Regions from separate parts of the Aquimarina sp. I32.4 genome, predicted to be linked through region 3. Evidence: riboswitches for the same ligand, from Rfam matches in the RefSeq annotation. Region 3 holds a riboswitch; each other region holds the start of a gene.
What was found. Region 3 has a riboswitch for cobalamin ahead of CVD18_RS11780 (TonB-dependent siderophore receptor). Riboswitches for the same ligand answer to the same signal wherever they lie in the genome.
Positions count from the first base shown of each region.

Region 1 (5,840 bases), on a different contig from region 3:
ATTCGTATTGCCAGTCAATGCCCAGAGAAAAATCAATTACTAGTTAATGCATTACAACAATGGAGTATAGTACAGTAATCCTACCCTTGCTCATTGGGTACTTTCTTGATTTGATTCTAGGAGATCCCCGATGGCTCCCCCACCCTATACGATTATTTGGAAATGCTATATCGTATGGAGAAGGACAATTAAACACCTTTCCCTTTACATATCAAAAAGGCAGGTTCCTCACTATTATCTTATTAATAAGTACCTTATTATTTTTTTATATACTGCATATAATTACTTTCCCCTATCCAATAGTATATTATACCTGCACCTCTATATTTGTCTTCTATTCATTAGCAAATAAAAGTTTGATAGATGAGGGAAAAGCTGTTTTTAAAGCACTACGAGAAGGGATTGAATCTGGCAGAAAACGACTGTCATGGATTGTAGGACGAGAAACAGATCAACTGAATCCACAACAGGTAAAAACTGCCGTTTTTGAAACCTTATCAGAAAACCTGAGTGATGGTGTTATTGCTCCTCTTTTTTATTATGCCTTGTTTGGGGTAACAGGAGCTATGATGTACAAAATGATCAATACTTTAGATTCTATGATAGGTTATAAAAATCAGCGTTACTTATATTTTGGAAGATTTGCGGCAAAGCTAGATGATGTTGTAAACTATATCCCTGCAAGGATGACCGCTTTTCTTATGCTATTGGTCACCTTCAAACTGCATAAAATTTCTTTTGTACTACAATATGGCAAACAACACTCTAGCCCTAATGCAGGATATCCCGAAGCGGCATTAGCCGCGATTCTGGATTGCAGATTTGGCGGTCCTAATTACTATCACGGTAAATTAGTAGATAAACCTTACATAGGAACCAATGATAGGATTCTTGCACATGATGAAATAAAAAAAGTAGCCTGGATTAATCAAAAAGTAACCTTTACATTTGTATTTTTTATCTGTACTGTATATTATTTTTTATAATGCACAAAAGACACATTATTACAGGAGCCCCTGGAACAGGAAAAACAAGCTTAATCAATACCTTGCAAAAAGAAGGTTATCTATGTTTTGCCGAAATATCAAGGCAACTAATAATCTCTCAACAAAAAAAGAATAGTGATAAAACTCCTTGGGGTAATCTTTCTGAATTTGCAGATCTCTTGTATAAACAAACTATAGAAGAATTACAGTTCCCTATTAAAAAAAACACTTTTGTTGACCGTGGACTACCAGATATCATTGCTTACCTGCAATCCAAATCGTTTATAATTCCTGAGTATTTAAATAATTTTCCTTATCATAAGCACTATGCAACAACTGTATTTTTACTTCCTCTGTGGAAAGAAATTTATATAAATGACCCTCAACGACCTCAATCTTATCAAGAAGCTTCATGTATTCATAAACATCTCATAAATGTATACCATACACTTGGTTTTACTGTCAAAACACTCCCTAAAACTAATTTAGCAAGACGCGTAGATTATATAAAATCTTTGATTTAAAACTACTTTATATTTTGAGTTTATACACCAGAAAATATAAAATTTGCCTGTAATAAAGAAAGTTACAATAGGTTCCTAAGCAAAATAAAGTATCTTCGCTTCCAAATTTATGGTTCTTTTAGAAATAAAAGATGAAAAGGGAATTTGGTGAAAATCCAAAACTGTTCCCGCAACTGTAATGCGTTTTATAAAAGGTACTATCATCAATGCCACTGTATATGTTTTTATATGGGAAGGCGATAGCACTACGTAAGTCAGGAGACCTGCCATATAAAAACACAAATAGTAACTCTCGGGTAAAGGGTTGGTTATAAAAGAAATTGCGATACCATAGCTATTTCTATTTTGACTTCTTTTTCCTGCTTTTATATTTCTTTTTATTATGGGAAAAAACATAAGCAAAGTACACACCACTTTTCAATTTTGTGATGGCGGCTCGTGCCGAAAGGCAAAAAGTGAAATCGCTATAAGAGAAGCTAGAGCATATATCAGAAACAATGGCTTATGGGATACTACTCATACGATAAAGTCTAGATGTAATGGTAGATGCGAGGATGCCCCTACATGGATTGTACAACCAGGTAATTTTTGGTATAAAAACCTTACTCCTGACAAGGCCGTATCAATTATGAAATCTCATCTTGAGCATAACCAACCAATAGAAGAACATCTACTATACAAAGATGAATGGGCAGAGATAATCACAGATAATGAGCGGGTAATAACCCCTCCCTCTTTTAGACATAAAACAGATCCCGAATTAGGAGAAGTGCTACTTACCAAAGGTTTTGCCTCAGATCAACATATTTATCCTTTGTTTCAATATCTATTTCAAGAACCCAGAGCTATCGCTATACAAACTTACGGTGATGCTTTGGTTGAAATAACAACATCTCATCAGGTTGATTACACCGATGATTATGATATAAAAATCAAAGGGCCTGAACTTCAGTTACAATTAGCTATTGCAGCAATACCCAAGGATATCTCTACTGAAATTGCAGATCGTAAAGTAGGTAATGCAGAAGTTATTTGGCTAAAAAAAAGAACTATCTTTACCAAAGCAATACGGCTTAAAAACAGAAAAGGAAAACATCTGGTTACCATATGGATACGAGAAGAAGATACCACTACATGGCATCATATCCTCAAAATTTATCTATCAATGTCACCAGATCAAATAAGAATTAATAATGAATCCTAGAAAGATAAGTATATTAGGCTGTGGGTGGTTGGGCTTACCTCTAGCTATAGATCGTATCACAAAAGGAGATACAATAAAAGGTTCTACCACTACAGAGGGTAAGATAGAAGTCTTAAAAAAAGAAGGAATTATACCTTCTATTTTGACATTGGGTAAAGCTAATAAAGAGGCATATCAAAATTTTACCTCAGAAAGTGATATTATTATTATTAATTTCCCTCCAAAGAGAGTTCCTAATATTATAGAACTCTATCAGCAGCAGATACAAGATATACTTCCTTTTATTTCTGAGACGCAAAAAATACTTTTTATAAGCTCTACTTCTGTGTATCAGAATACTAATGGAGAAGTTTCTGAAAAACTAGACATTGCTCCAGAAAAAGAGTCAGGAAAAGCCGTCGCTGCAGTAGAAAAGTTGCTCCAAAAACAATTTGGAAATCAAGTAACCATCTTACGACTCAGTGGACTCATAGGAGATGATCGATTACCAGGGCGTTTTCTTGCCAATAAAAAAGACGTACTCAACGGTGATGCTCCTATAAATGTAATTCATAGAGATGATTGTATAGGGCTCATTAATGCTATTATAGAAAAAGGCAGTTGGGGCGAAATCATAAATGGCTGTGCAGACAAACACCCATTACGCAAAGAATATTATACTCTTGCTGCCGACAAAATAGGACTTACACCTCCTAGTTTTATCAAGCAAGATACTATCGCATATAAGATTATATCTAATACTAAAAGTAAAAATTTGTTAGACTATACTTATATTCACCCAGACCCATTAAAACTGATTTGATCATGTACCCTGTTGCAATTGTAGGAGCTGGACCAGGAGATCCAGAACTACTTACCGTAAAAGCATCTCGCCTTATCAAAGAGGCAGATATCATCTTACACGATAATCTCGTATCTGATACGATATTGAATATAAATACAGATGGAGAAAAAATATATGTAGGACGTAAATTTGGAGATACCTCTGACCAGACAGAACGCCAACAAAAAATCAATGATTTACTGTGTATACACCATTTTGAGGGCAAAAGGGTTGTAAGGCTTAAGTCTGGTGATCCTTATGTATACGGGCGAGCAGCAGAAGAGGCTCGGTATCTTACCCAAAAAGAAGTTCCTTTTGAGGTGGTTCCTGGTATTTCTGCAGCACTAGCAGCAGCCAATATTTTTAATATTCCGATTACAGAAAGAAAGAAATCTAACGCTATGCTCATATGCACTGCCCATACGGCAGATTATTCTTTTGAGCAGCTTACTGGTATTGCGCATATGCTCAAAGCTGGCAATACCATTTCTATATACATGGGTCTCAAAAGTCTACATAGGATTATTCCAAAATTGCTAGAGGTTTGTAAAGATGACACTATTCCTGTAAATGCAGCATCCAATGTGTCTCGATCTAATCAGGAAATTATCACAGGTACTCTAGGAAACATACAAGAACAAATTAACAATAGCTCAATACAGATGCCTGTTGTTTTGATCATAGGGGCTGACCCTATATAATATATTGATTTTTGTTATTTTGACAAATAAAAGAACAATAAACAGATGAAAGAAGGAATATTACTTTGTGGACATGGTAGTCGTAGGGAAGCCGCAATTACTTCTTTTAAGCGATTGGTCACTATCCTCAAAGATCGCTATGAGAAAGATTATGACGTTGATTACGGTTTTCTAGAGTTTAATCACCCTACGTATGAAGCCGCAGTAGAACGCATGTATTTGAATGGGATTCGCAAAATATATGCTTTGCCAGTAATTTTGTTTGCTGGATCTCATGCCAAAAATGATATCCCATATGAGTTGAATACCATACAGAGTTATCATTCTGATCTTACCATTACTATGGCAAAACATATTGGGGTTAGCTCTTTTTTACTAGATCTTGCGGTAAAGAGAGTTGAAGAAACTGAATCTCAATTATCGCCTTTGGATAGAAAAGATACTTGTTTGGTTGTTATTGGTAGAGGTACTACCGATCCCGATGCCAATAGTGATGTTTGTAAGCTAACCAGTATGCTCTGGGAAGGAATGGGATTTGGTTTTGCAACTACTGCATATAGCGGAACAGCATATCCCAAAGTAGATGAATCTCTCAAGTTAATCGAAAAATTAGGATTCAAACGTACTCTTGTTATCCCCTTCTTCTTTTTTACTGGAGTATTATTAGAGCGTATTTATGGTCATGTTACAGCTATGAATAATGCCTCTGACCAAGATTATATCTATACAGCTCCTTTTGGCACAGATGAGCTATTATTAAAAGCTTTTGATGAGCGTCTGGAAGAAGCCAAAACAGGAATGGCTTATATGAATTGCCAACTGTGTAAGTATCGAAAACAAGTTGTTGGTTTTGAAGAAGACTTTGGAAAAGAACAAATAGGACATCACCTCAACGTAAAAGGTATTCTCTTTGAAGAAGATGAAAAACCTGGAGAGGCTAAAAAATCATTAAGCAGTAAAATCAAAAAAGTTTTAGGGATTTAGATCAATTTATCTACATATCATTTAGGCATCATCTAGTTACTGGTTTTATCTTTATTATTCCATTCACTTTTTAATATAGAATAGAGGTCTACATTTATTGTTTTTCCATTTTTGATTTCACATTCTCTCATTGTTCCTTCATAGGTGAAGTTTATTTTTTCTAGACCATTTTTACATTTTTCATTATCACTTACCACATAGCCTTCTATTCTGTTTAAATCCAATTTGGTAAAACCTTCTTCAAAAAGTCTAGGCATTACTTCTTTCATAATTCCTTTGCCCCAGAACTCTTGTAGTAACCAAAAACCAATTTCAGCTTTTTTGTGTTCTTTATCTAAACTATTAAACCCTCCTGCCCCGCAAAACTGATAATCTTTTTGGTTATAAATCCCCCACCAAACTCCCGTTCCATTTTCCTTTAGCTCTTTATACCATTCCATTTGCTCTTTTGTAGCTTCCAACGTAGGGAAATGCACGTCGTAAAATCTTGTGATATCTGGATTAGAAAGTCCTTTATAGATATTATCAATATCTGATGATTCTATTTCTTTTAAAAAATAATTCTCTGTTTTCATTCTATAAATGATAAAATAGCCGAAGCAAATTCTTGTGGTTTTT
Region 1 is NZ_PGUB01000054.1:22,813-28,652, forward strand. It holds gene CVD18_RS13095 (histidinol-phosphate transaminase) at 1-78, shown strand, start outside; gene cbiB (adenosylcobinamide-phosphate synthase CbiB) at 60-986, shown strand; gene CVD18_RS13105 (AAA family ATPase) at 986-1,510, shown strand; cobalamin riboswitch at 1,604-1,796, shown strand; gene CVD18_RS13110 (ferredoxin) at 1,893-2,714, shown strand; gene CVD18_RS13115 (NAD(P)-dependent oxidoreductase) at 2,704-3,516, shown strand; gene cobA (uroporphyrinogen-III C-methyltransferase) at 3,519-4,238, shown strand; gene CVD18_RS13125 (sirohydrochlorin chelatase) at 4,284-5,222, shown strand; gene CVD18_RS13130 (GNAT family N-acetyltransferase) at 5,255-5,797, opposite strand; gene CVD18_RS13135 (alpha/beta fold hydrolase) at 5,794-5,840, opposite strand, start outside.
Region 1: another riboswitch for cobalamin. It lies ahead of CVD18_RS13110 (ferredoxin); the one in region 3 lies ahead of CVD18_RS11780 (TonB-dependent siderophore receptor).

Region 2 (5,840 bases), on a different contig from region 3:
ATGGAAAAAAAATGCCTAAACCTGTAGTTGATAGTAATGATGATAGTTTTGAAGATACAATTATAGAAATGGTTGAAGAGGAAGATTATATGTCTAGTGGTGGTCTTAGATGTAAACACAAGGATGAGTTGATTACTACAGAAGAAGGCGTATACCAAATCAAGTCTTGTAAACAAAGTAATACGATTGACCTGCCGAAAGGATATAAAATAGAATCATTATTAAACCCTAAGAAAAACTTAGAATCTGATTTTGCATATATCTCTTACAAAAAGAAAATTGGTATCTACAGTATATTGAGTAAAAAGATAGTGGTTGATGCAAAGTATGATCAGTTAGATAGAATAAAAGATGGATCTTATTTCTTAGGAAAAAAAGGAAAATATGTTGGATTGGAATATCTGTATAAAAATTATGATGGTGAGATAGAGCAACGCACCATAACTCAACCTCTGTTTTTACAAATAGAAAAATCTAAAGAGTTATATAAAACTTTTATCATAAGCTTACCAAAAAATGTAAGAGGATATATGGTAGTAGAGGATAAGAAAACGATCTATTTACCAAAATCTATTAAAGCTAAATATAAAATTCAGTAATTGTAATGATACAACAGTTTTTTGCGACCAGTTTACTTTTATTATGTTGTACCGTTTGGGGACAAGTACCCTATTATAATGGGACAAGTTGGGGGCTGGTTGCAAAAAATGGTAAGATACTAACACAGCCTAGTTATGATAATATACCTAAATATATGGGATCACCCCAAGGGAATGATATTTTTAAAGTAGTGATCAAAGACACTGTTTTTTTGGTAGATGCATATAAAAAAACAATCCTTAACGGATATGATGATTACTCAGTATTACGATATCCATTATTACGAATTAAGAAAGGCAAAAAGTACGGTGTTTATAACCTGAATACTCATACTTGTGTTGTAGCTCCTACATATGATATGTTGAAATCAGATTATACGCTTTCTGATTTTTTATATATAGTAGAACTTAATGGTAAAAAGAGTGTTATAAATAAAGATGGAGCTGTTCTTATACCCTGGGATTCGTATAAAAAAATAGAATCCCAATTATTTGATGGGAAAAAACATATCATCGCTCGGTTTTCTGGAGATAAATTTTTATTGTTTGATATGAATGGCGCTGTAAAAACAGATTATTTTGTATCAGACAACTCTTTTAGTTATATTGGTTTTGGGGATTATAAAAATACTCCATATAAATTACACGCATTAGGTGATAAGAAATACGAAATAAAAGACGTTAGAGCAAGAATCATTTATAAAAAACAAATAGCATCTACTATAGTTCCTGATCGATTATTATACTCACAAAATATTCCATCAGAGCGTATGGCATTGATTTCTGTGTATAAAGAAGGGAATAAGGAAGGTCTGTTTGATTTGGTATATGAAGAGAAAATTACAAAAAAAACGTATGATTCTTTGTATACAGTAAAAGGGGAGTATACCAGTCATACCTTAATCAAAAATGATGGTTTATATGGTATGATATCATATGGTAGAAAAGAGGATGCTGATTATGAAGAGAAACATATTACTACTCATGTTACTCCAATAATATTTTCAAAAATAGAAATACTCGAAGGATATGGAATGTATGCTTTATATGAATTGCCAAACAGATATAAGTGTTTTGGTTATTATGAAGAAGAAGAAGAAAAGATGATACTTTATCTTCCTACAGAAATTCAAAAAAAATACAAGTTATAGCTGTTCTCCTATAGCTATAAAAATGATTTTATAGATTTTTCAATGTATAAATCGGATTTAATAATTAGCCGTTAGTTTCTTGTAATATATAGTTATATCATTTCTAATTGTGTGTACTATAAAATAAAAACTATCTTCGCGCCCGATTCATGGTTTTTTACCTCTGGTAAAAATTAAAAGGGAATTTGGTGAAAATCCAAAACTGTTCCCGCAACTGTAAGACTCATAAAAAGGAGTGTCATAAAACCACTGTAGCAAGGCTATGGGAAGGAGACACATACCGAGCCAAGTCAGGAGACCTGCCATAAATTATTAATCATTATTAACTCTCGGGTAAAGAGTAAGAATAATAATAGCCACCTTCAACAAAGGGGGAGTCTTTATTTATTTCTACAATTTTCCCTGCTTAATCTCAATTTTTTAAAATGAAAAAATTAGTATTATGCAGTGCCTTATTACTATTGGCTATTACTGCCTATGCGCAATCAAGCATTACAATTACAGGAACTGTTAAAGATCAAATTACAGGAAAAGGAATCCCTAATGTATCTATCAGTGTACAAGAAACAAATTTAGGAACAACAACCAATCAAGAAGGAACCTATTCAATCTCATTAGAGAAAGGGGCATATGAGATACTTTTTTCAGCAATGGGCTATCAAAAGAATAGTAAACATATTAGCTTATCTCGAGCAACACACATGTTAGAAGTTACCCTCACAAAAAATATTAATGGATTAGATGAGGTACTCATCGATAGCGATCCTAATAAAATAGGAAAAGAAATATTAAACGTTAATAAGTTAGGGGTTCAAGGTATAGATATTCCTGTAACTGCCTATAGTGTTAATGCAAAGGTTATGGAGCAACGTAATGTTTCTGATTTAGGAGATGCTGTAAAGAGTGCAACAGGAGTACGCCCAATAAACAGGTATGGAGGTTTTCAAACATTCAGAATTCGAGGATTTAATAATTTTGTATTGTTGGTTGATGGAGTCAGAGATGAGAGACACAACCTATCTACCAGTGCCCCTTCAACAAACTTATCCAATGTAGAGCGAATAGAAGTTCTAAAAGGGCCAGCAGGAGTATTGTATGGTCATTCGGCATTGGGAGGGATTATAAATATTGTTCGTAAAAAACCTAGTTATACTCAAAAAGCCAATTTCAAAAGTACCTATGGAAGTTTTGATACCTATAATATCGAAGGAGGTGTCGGAGGTCCGATTTCTGATAAATTGCGATATAGAGTAGATTTAGGGATGACACGTACTAGTGGATGGAGAGATTATGGTGTAGCTACCAACAATGGATCTCTAATGTTAGACTTTACCCCCTCTACAAAAGATGAATTATCTTTTTATTTTCAGACAAATAGTGATGTTTATGATACAGATACAGGTATTCCTGTAGATGAAGACAGTAATGTAATTGAAGGGATGAATCCAGAAACCAGATATAATGACCCGCAAGACCACCTAAAACACAAACGTTTTGATTATCAAATCAAGTATACACATCATTTTAGTGAAGATTTAAAGTTATCTGATCATTTGTCCTATTCAGATGATGATATAGATTATCTGTCTACAGAGTTTTTAGAAGTAAATGAGCGGCAAGATTCTATCACTAGAGCTTTCCCTTTTTATTTTAATCATCAAACCAAAACATTTCAGAACCAGTTGGATTTGAGTTATACTTTCAAAACAGGGGGGATTGAGCATAAAGCTTTATTAGGGAATTCTGTAAGTATTTTGGATCGCAGAACTTTTAGAGGAGAAGTAGTAGGACCTGGAACTTTTACTACTATCTCTGTTCAAAACCCTGTTTTGAATCAAGGGCATATTGAGGCTGTTGATACTAGGGTAGATGTAAAAAAAGAAGTGGTGTATGCATTTTATTTGCAGGATTGGATTAAGATTTCTGATAAATTAAAAGGATTAATAGGACTGCGATATGATAGATTTACAGGAACATATTATAGGGATGCGATCGATAATAATAGGGATTTGATTACTGCTGGAGATCGTACAAAAATACCATCATCGTCATTGTCATATCGTGCAGGGTTGATATACCAACCGATCAAAGATGTAGTAAGTATCTTTGCTTCATATTCTAATTATTTTAAACCTTCAAGAAGAGTAACACCAGACGGTACTGTATTTGATCCAGAAACAGGATTTCAAAATGAATTAGGAGTCAAATTTCAAAAAAATAATAAAATTGCAGCTACAATCTCTGCGTATTATATGTTAAAAAATAATATAGTAGAAAGAACAAGTGTAGATAACTACCAGCAAATAGGTTCTGCTGATTCTAGAGGTATAGAGTTTGATATAGAATCAGAGCCTGTAGCTGGGCTTTATTTTAAATTAGGATATGCTTTTGTAGATGCTAAAATAAGAGATTATGATGAGGCTTTACAAACTGTACCAGCAGGAAATAAATTGCCTTTTGCTCCAGAGAATTCTACTAATTTCTGGGGTAATTATGAGTTTCAAAAAGGTATTATACAAGGTTTAGGAATAGGAGTAGGGATGAATTATGTAGACAAAAACTACACGGATTCTAGCAATACATATGAGTTGCCATCGTATACAACTATAGATGGAGCCCTTTATTATCAAGCAAAAAAAGTAAGAATAGGGTTGAATATCAATAATATTGCTGATGAGCTTTATTTTACAGATGCAATTTACTCAAATCAATTTTTTCCTGGTCAAGGCAGGAATTATAAAGTAAGTCTGTCGTATAAGTTTTAAATATATCTCATAAGGAGAATGCTCTCGTGCTAAATATCATGAGACATTCTCCTTTATATCTATAAAATATGAGGCTGTATAATTTTCAATTTATTTAGATATATGAAAAAAATTATTTCTTTACATCACTGGTTGGGTACCTTTTTTTGTGGGCTTTTCTTACTGTGGTTTTTATCGGGATTTGTGATGATGTATCAAGGATTCCCTTATCTGAGTCAGGCAGAAAGAATAGAGATGCTATCTGGGGGATCAAATAAAGAGTTATTATCTCCTAAAACTGTTTTTGAAAAAGATAGTATTAGTGAAATATTTCAACTTAGAATGAATCATGTTGTTAATCGACCTGTTTTTCATTTGATTACAAGCCAAGGCAAACTTATTTCTAGATATGCAGATAATGGGAAAAAGATAGTTTTAAACAAAGAGCTAGTACAAAAAATAGCAGCACAAAACATACAAACAACAAATAATGCTACGATCCAGAAACTAACAGAACTAGATCAGTGGATACCCAGGACCAAGTATTTACAGCATATGCCTATCTATAAAATTGAGTTTGAAGATAAGAATAACACTTTGGTTTATATCTCATCGATTACAGGAGAATTACTTGCTATAAACACCTATTCAGAAAGATTTTGGTCATGGGTAGGAGCGATCCCACATTGGATTTATTTTAGAGATATCAGGATTCATAATACACTATGGTCACAATTGATAAAATGGTTGGCCGCTCTAGGAACCATTATGGTTATTACAGGAATGGTTACTGGCTTAGTTAGATATAAAAAGAAGCCAAAAGCAAAATTTAAAAGATTTAAAAACAAATGGTATAACTATCATTATTATTTTGGGTTATTTTTTGGAGTATTTGTCTGTACCTGGATTTTTAGTGGGTGGATGAGTATGACTCCTTTTAATTGGACTCCTAGTACAGAATTAAGTAAAGAAGAAACCTTACTATGGCAAACGCACCCATATACCTTGAGTGATTTTGAGGAGGATAATTGGAGTAATTTTAAAAATCAAATCAAGAATCAGCATTTTAAAGAGATTTCTTTTACCCTTTTTCAAGGCAATGTGTATGCTCAGGTATTTATGGGGGATAACAGCTCTTTGTATAGTTTAAATAATTCTAATTCTAATTTAGAGATAGATACTTACCAAAAGGTTATAGCTTTGTTCTCACCAGAAAATAAGGTGGTAGAGAGTGTTTTACTCAAAGAATATGACAACTATTATTATAGCCGTCATAACGATAAAGAACTACCTGTACTTAGAGTATATACAGTAAATGATATAGCATATTATATTAATCCCAAAAC
Region 2 is NZ_PGUB01000002.1:23,250-29,089, forward strand. It holds gene CVD18_RS00585 (hypothetical protein) at 1-599, shown strand, start outside; gene CVD18_RS00590 (hypothetical protein) at 605-1,750, shown strand; cobalamin riboswitch at 1,884-2,072, shown strand; gene CVD18_RS00595 (TonB-dependent receptor) at 2,176-4,515, shown strand; gene CVD18_RS00600 (PepSY domain-containing protein) at 4,618-5,840, shown strand, end outside.
Region 2: another riboswitch for cobalamin. It lies ahead of CVD18_RS00595 (TonB-dependent receptor); the one in region 3 lies ahead of CVD18_RS11780 (TonB-dependent siderophore receptor).

Region 3 (5,840 bases):
AAAGTAATTACATTTATCATTCTTATATCAAGAAACAAAGTCAGAATGAAACATTGCTAAGGCTAGAAGATATAAGGAATACCCGTCTATAGCAACTTATTAATTTCTTTTGACAAAATAAAAAAAATAAATAATAATATAAATGAAGTACATAAAGCATTTTGCACTATTACTATTTGTGATAGCTATGGCTACCTCGTGTTTTGATGATAATGATGATGTGAGACGCGTTGCTAGTTCTAATGAAATAAAAAGTTTTATCTGGAAAGGATTAAATGTATTTTATCTCTACAAAGCAGATGTGCCTAATTTGGCCAATAATCGTTTTACATCTGATCAAGAGTATACAAGCTTCTTAGAAGGTTTTTCTACTCCTCAAAGTATTTTTGACGCTTTACAATCTGATATAGATGATTTTAGTTTTCTGGTAGATGATTACATTGCTCTAGAACAAGCTTTTGATGGTATTACAAAAAATAATGGTATGGAATATGGCTTGGTTAGATATCCTGATAATCAAGATTTAGTTTTTGGATATGTACGCTATGTACTTCCTAATACAGATGCCGAAGCCAAAGGATTAAAAAGAGGAGATATCTTTAACACTATAAATGGCACACAGATCGCTGTTAAAAATTTTAGAGAATTATTAGCTCCTGATAGTTATGCTATCGGTCTGGCTACTTATGATGGCACCACTATTACTCCTACTGGCAATGCAGTTTCTCTTACCAAAGTACAATATACAGAAAACCCTGTTTTTATTGCTAAAACCATTGATGTTGGTGGTAGCCCTGTTGGGTATCTAATGTATAATTCTTTTACTGCTGATTTTGATGCTAAACTTAATGAAGCTTTTGCTCAGTTTAAAGGTGATGGGGTAACAGATCTTATTCTAGACCTGAGATATAATGGTGGAGGGTCTGTACAAAGTGCTATTGACCTATCTAGTATGATCACTGGTCAATTTAAAGGTAAAGTATTTACTACAACAGAATGGAATGCTGATCGACAAGAACAACTTGGAGCGACCAATCTTTTTACAGACAAGACAAGAGATAATGACGCTATTAATAGCTTAAATCTAACAAGGGTTTATATTCTTACTTCCAGAAGCTCTGCTTCTGCAAGTGAATTAGTCATTAATGGGCTAGACCCTTATATACAAACTATAAAAATTGGTGATACCACTAGAGGTAAATTTCAAGCTTCTATCACAGTGTATGATTCTGATAATTTTAGAAGGGATAATGCAAACACTGGACATACTTATGCAATGCAACCACTAGTGCTTAAGTCTATCAACTCTGTTGGTTTTACCGATTATTTCAATGGGTTTGCTCCTAATGTACAGGTTGATGAAGAGTTTTCTAATCTTGGTATTTTGGGAGATCAAAATGAGCCGCTTCTAAGAGCCGCAATTGATAATATCTTAGGTACACGTAGTGCAAAAAGCTATTTTACACAGCAACTAGAATCTGTAGGTAATAGCAAAATGTTCTCTCCTATATATGAACGTATGTATGAAGATTTTAATGTTGATGCTATAGAATAATCATCTAGTTATACCTGTTCTGATTTAAATTTACTCATAAGAAAAATGATGAATTTTTGACTTAGATGAAAAAGAAAACTCAAGCATAGCAGGCCTACGGTCGTGTTTTATTCTGAAATATCAGACAAAAAGGCGCGGTTTTATTGAGTAAATTTAAGTTGGAAATGGTATTAGACTACTAGCATACACTACAAAACAAAAACTCCCAAATTATTCTGTTTGGGAGTTTTTGTTTAACATAACTATACTACCGATCTACATAGTTATACGATTTACACATAAAAATTTCGTATATAGTTTGTTTCTTTTGCACTATATCTGTGTTATAAAATTCAACAATAGCTAAGGCTATTCTTTAATTTTATGCCTTAATCTAACACAAAATAATTCAAACTCTTTATACGAAATTCTTATCCATAACTCGTATTAAACCAATATAACAATTAGAATTTCAAATTAAATCCTATTCTTACATTTCTTCCTTTGGTATTAAACCCTAATATTTCTTGATAATCTTCGTTGGTGATATTACTCATTGTTGCATATACACTCATATTTTTAAGTACCTGATGATTAATATAGAAATCTAACATCCCAAAACTATTCAAAGAAACTCTTGCTGGCTCAAAAGTAACTGGATCTGCATTTGCAAAATCACTATCCCCTCGTTCTGTATTATACTGGTAACTTAAAGAAGTGTACGTCTTTTTTCCTAATTGATACCCAACAGTAGCATTAATCATATGCTTTGGTATTCTTATATTATCGGTTAATCTATCAATATTGGTAAACGTATAGTTTCCTTTTACAGATAATTTATCATCTAAAACAGCAGTAGAGGCTTCTACCTCTACTCCATCTACCTTAATATCATCTGTGGCATTAATATTAGCGAACGTAGCAGAGTCAAAAGTGATAAAATTTTCTGATGTACGATTGAAATACACAACACTCAATAATGTTTTTTTACTATGCGATACTTCTATCCCACCTTCTATCGTAGTACTTTCTTCTGGTTCTAGCTCAGGATTTCCTGAGGAGAAAGCTGTATCATATAACTGAAATAATGAAGGAGTGATATATGCTGTACTATAAGATACTAGACCTTTAATATAATTTTCTCCAAAGGAGTAACTATAAGACGGGTTTACATTATATACCAGCTGAGTATCATAAGCACTATGAATATTTAGTCTTGCTCCTGCATTAACATTAAGCCCAAAACGTGAAGCGTATACCACATTCACATAAGGATCTATAATATCAAACTCTGCATCATTATCACTAATGGTTTCTACCAAATCAGTAGTACCAAAGGGAACGCTCTCAAGATCAAAATCGCTATAAGAACCATTGGCTCCAACAACAGTGTGTAAAAAATAATTAAACGTATATTTATTATATGCATCAAATGTATGCACATCTCCTGTATAAATAGAAGGAAATCCAGATCTTGTAAGATCTCTTTCTAAGGTTGCATAACTATTGGTAAAAGTAAAGCTACCATTAGGGTATTTGATTTCCCAGAAAGAACCTGCGCGCAACTGTTTGCTTTCAAAACGGTTATCTGCATCCACACTAGCTCCTGCATCAAAATCATTTTTATATTGATCCAGATTTCCAAAAATGTGAAATTTGAAATTATCACTCCACTGATATCCTAATTTAGCATATACATTATATTTTGAAAAAGGATCACTCTTTGCATCTGGAACTTCTGCAGCAGACAACCCATCGGTGAATTGGTTTCCAAAACTTGCTAAATAGTTTACTTTTCCTACTGTTCCGTTTATAGAAGCTAGATTTACAAAATCATTAATATCATAATCCTGATCTTCTTGTGATTGATTTGTACCTATACTTGATTGAAAATTAGCAGAAATTTTCTTTTTGCTTTCTGGTTTTGTAATAATATTGATTACCGCAGTAGCCGCACCAGAACCATATAAAGTACTCGACGCTCCTTTTAGGATTTCGATTTCTTGAATCTGACTTACTGACAATAATCTAAGATCGAAGTCTCCAGCAGAAGAAGAAGGATCACTTACTGTTACCCCATCAACTCTAATAACTACCTGTCGGTTTCTCCCCCCTCGAATATAAACCCCCAAATTTTGACCTGCCGCACTACCATTACCATTAATAAATAGTCCAGCTGATCTACTCAATACAGTTGCCACAGATAATCCTTGGCTTTGCTCTAATTCTTTGGCTGTAATCTTAGTAATTACTTTACCACTTTGTTCTCTTTTTAGTTTAAATTTTGAATCAGAGATAACTACCTCATCCAATTCATTTACTCTTTTATCTATCTGGATTTCTTGTCCAAATACAAAAGAAGATCCCAGCATTAGAAATGCTGCTCCAAAAAATGTTTTTTTGTTCATTACTTAAATACTTATTTTTTACAATAGCCGGAAAAAAGTATGTAGTTTACCCATACCCAAACCTTTATCCCGAAAGTTTAGACTATATTGAACTCTGGCAGGTCTCCTGGCTTGCGTTTTGTTGTTGACCTTCCCACTTGATCTGAACTTGTTTCAGATTCTTTTATCATGCTTCAAAAAGATGCCAAAACAAGTTTGACACAAGCAGTGGTTTATTAGGAATAAACAACAAACATCTGTATCGATAACAGACATAACTTACAGTTGCGGGAACAGCTCAGGAATATTAAAACTATATTCAGGTATCAATTACTTATGTAACATCCCTCTTTTATATTTAGTCATCAAATCACCTGATTCCCTTTTAATCTTCAACCTTTTATAAGAAGGTATCAGAACCAAAATTCTGCGCGAATGTATCATATTTTATGGAAAATGAGATTACTTTAACAAATAAATAATGTATTCAACTACCTTTGCCTACTATATAATAAATCAAATCTAATGTTGTATTACATTACAGGAGGAGAACGTTCTGGCAAAAGTAATTATGCTCAAAATCTGGCATTACAATTATCAAGCACTCCTTATTACCTAGCCACTTCACGTATTTGGGATGCTGGTCATAGAGAACGTATAAACAGACATATTGCTGATAGAGACCAGCCATGGACCTCTATAGAAGAAGAAAAAGAAATTTCTAAAGTCATAAAAAACAACAGTGTAGTTGTAATAGATTGCGTTACATTATGGCTTACCAATTTTTTTGTTGACACCAATAATGATGTTGAATTATCTCTATCACAAGCCAAAAAAGAATTTGATAAACTACTTGATATTGATGCCACGATCATCATCATCTCTAATGAAATTGGGATGGGAGTTCATGCTACAACCAAAGTAGGAAGGAAATTTACCGAATTGCAAGGCTGGATGAACCAACATATTGCTCAATATGCCGATAAAGCAGTATTAATGGTCTCTGGCATTCCTGTTCAAATTAAAAACTCTAATTAGTCAAAATGCAAACAAACTTTACGATACAACCATTATCAAATCAAAAACTAGAAAATACTTTAAAAGTCAAAATTGATTCTAAAACAAAACCAATTGGAGCGCTAGGAACTCTAGAGGATATAGCACTGCAAATTGGTATGATACAGAATACAGATTGCCCCAGTTTGAATAATACTTCTATTTTGGTATTTGCAGGGGATCATGGCATTGCTCGTAAAGGAGAAGTAAATCCATATCCACAAGAGGTAACCGCACAAATGGTCTATAATTTTATAAATCAGGGCGCTGCAATCAATGTTTTTTGCAAACAACATGCTATCGATCTCAAAATAGTAGATGCTGGAGTAAATCATACTTTTGAAAACATCTCTGGATTAATAGATGCTAAAATCGATTTTGGCACCAAAAACTATCAGGAACAACCTGCCATGAGTACTTCACAATGTATCTCTGCCATAGAAAAAGGTGCTGACTTAATTGTAAAATCACATGCTGATGGATGTAATACAATAGGTTTTGGAGAAATGGGAATTGGCAACACCTCTTCTGCTTCTTTACTTATGTCATATTTTACAAAAATTCCTATAAAAAATTGTGTTGGTTCTGGTACAGGTCTTGACACTCAGGCTATCAAAAATAAACAACATATCTTATCAGGTGTATATCAGCAATACACACTATCCTCTCCCTTAGAAGCATTAGCCACCTTTGGAGGATTTGAAATAGCTATGATTACAGGAGCAATCCTTAAGGCAGCCGAACTCAAAATGACAATCATTATAGATGGTTTTATTGTTACATCTGCTTTACTAGTAGCGCATGCTATGTACCAAAATGTACTTGATTATTGCATTTTTGCACATGTATCAGAAGAACAAGGA
Region 3 is NZ_PGUB01000046.1:23,257-29,096, forward strand. It holds gene CVD18_RS11775 (S41 family peptidase) at 143-1,555, shown strand; gene CVD18_RS11780 (TonB-dependent siderophore receptor) at 1,999-3,942, opposite strand; cobalamin riboswitch at 4,021-4,360, opposite strand; gene CVD18_RS11785 (bifunctional adenosylcobinamide kinase/adenosylcobinamide-phosphate guanylyltransferase) at 4,447-4,959, shown strand; gene cobT (nicotinate-nucleotide--dimethylbenzimidazole phosphoribosyltransferase) at 4,965-5,840, shown strand, end outside.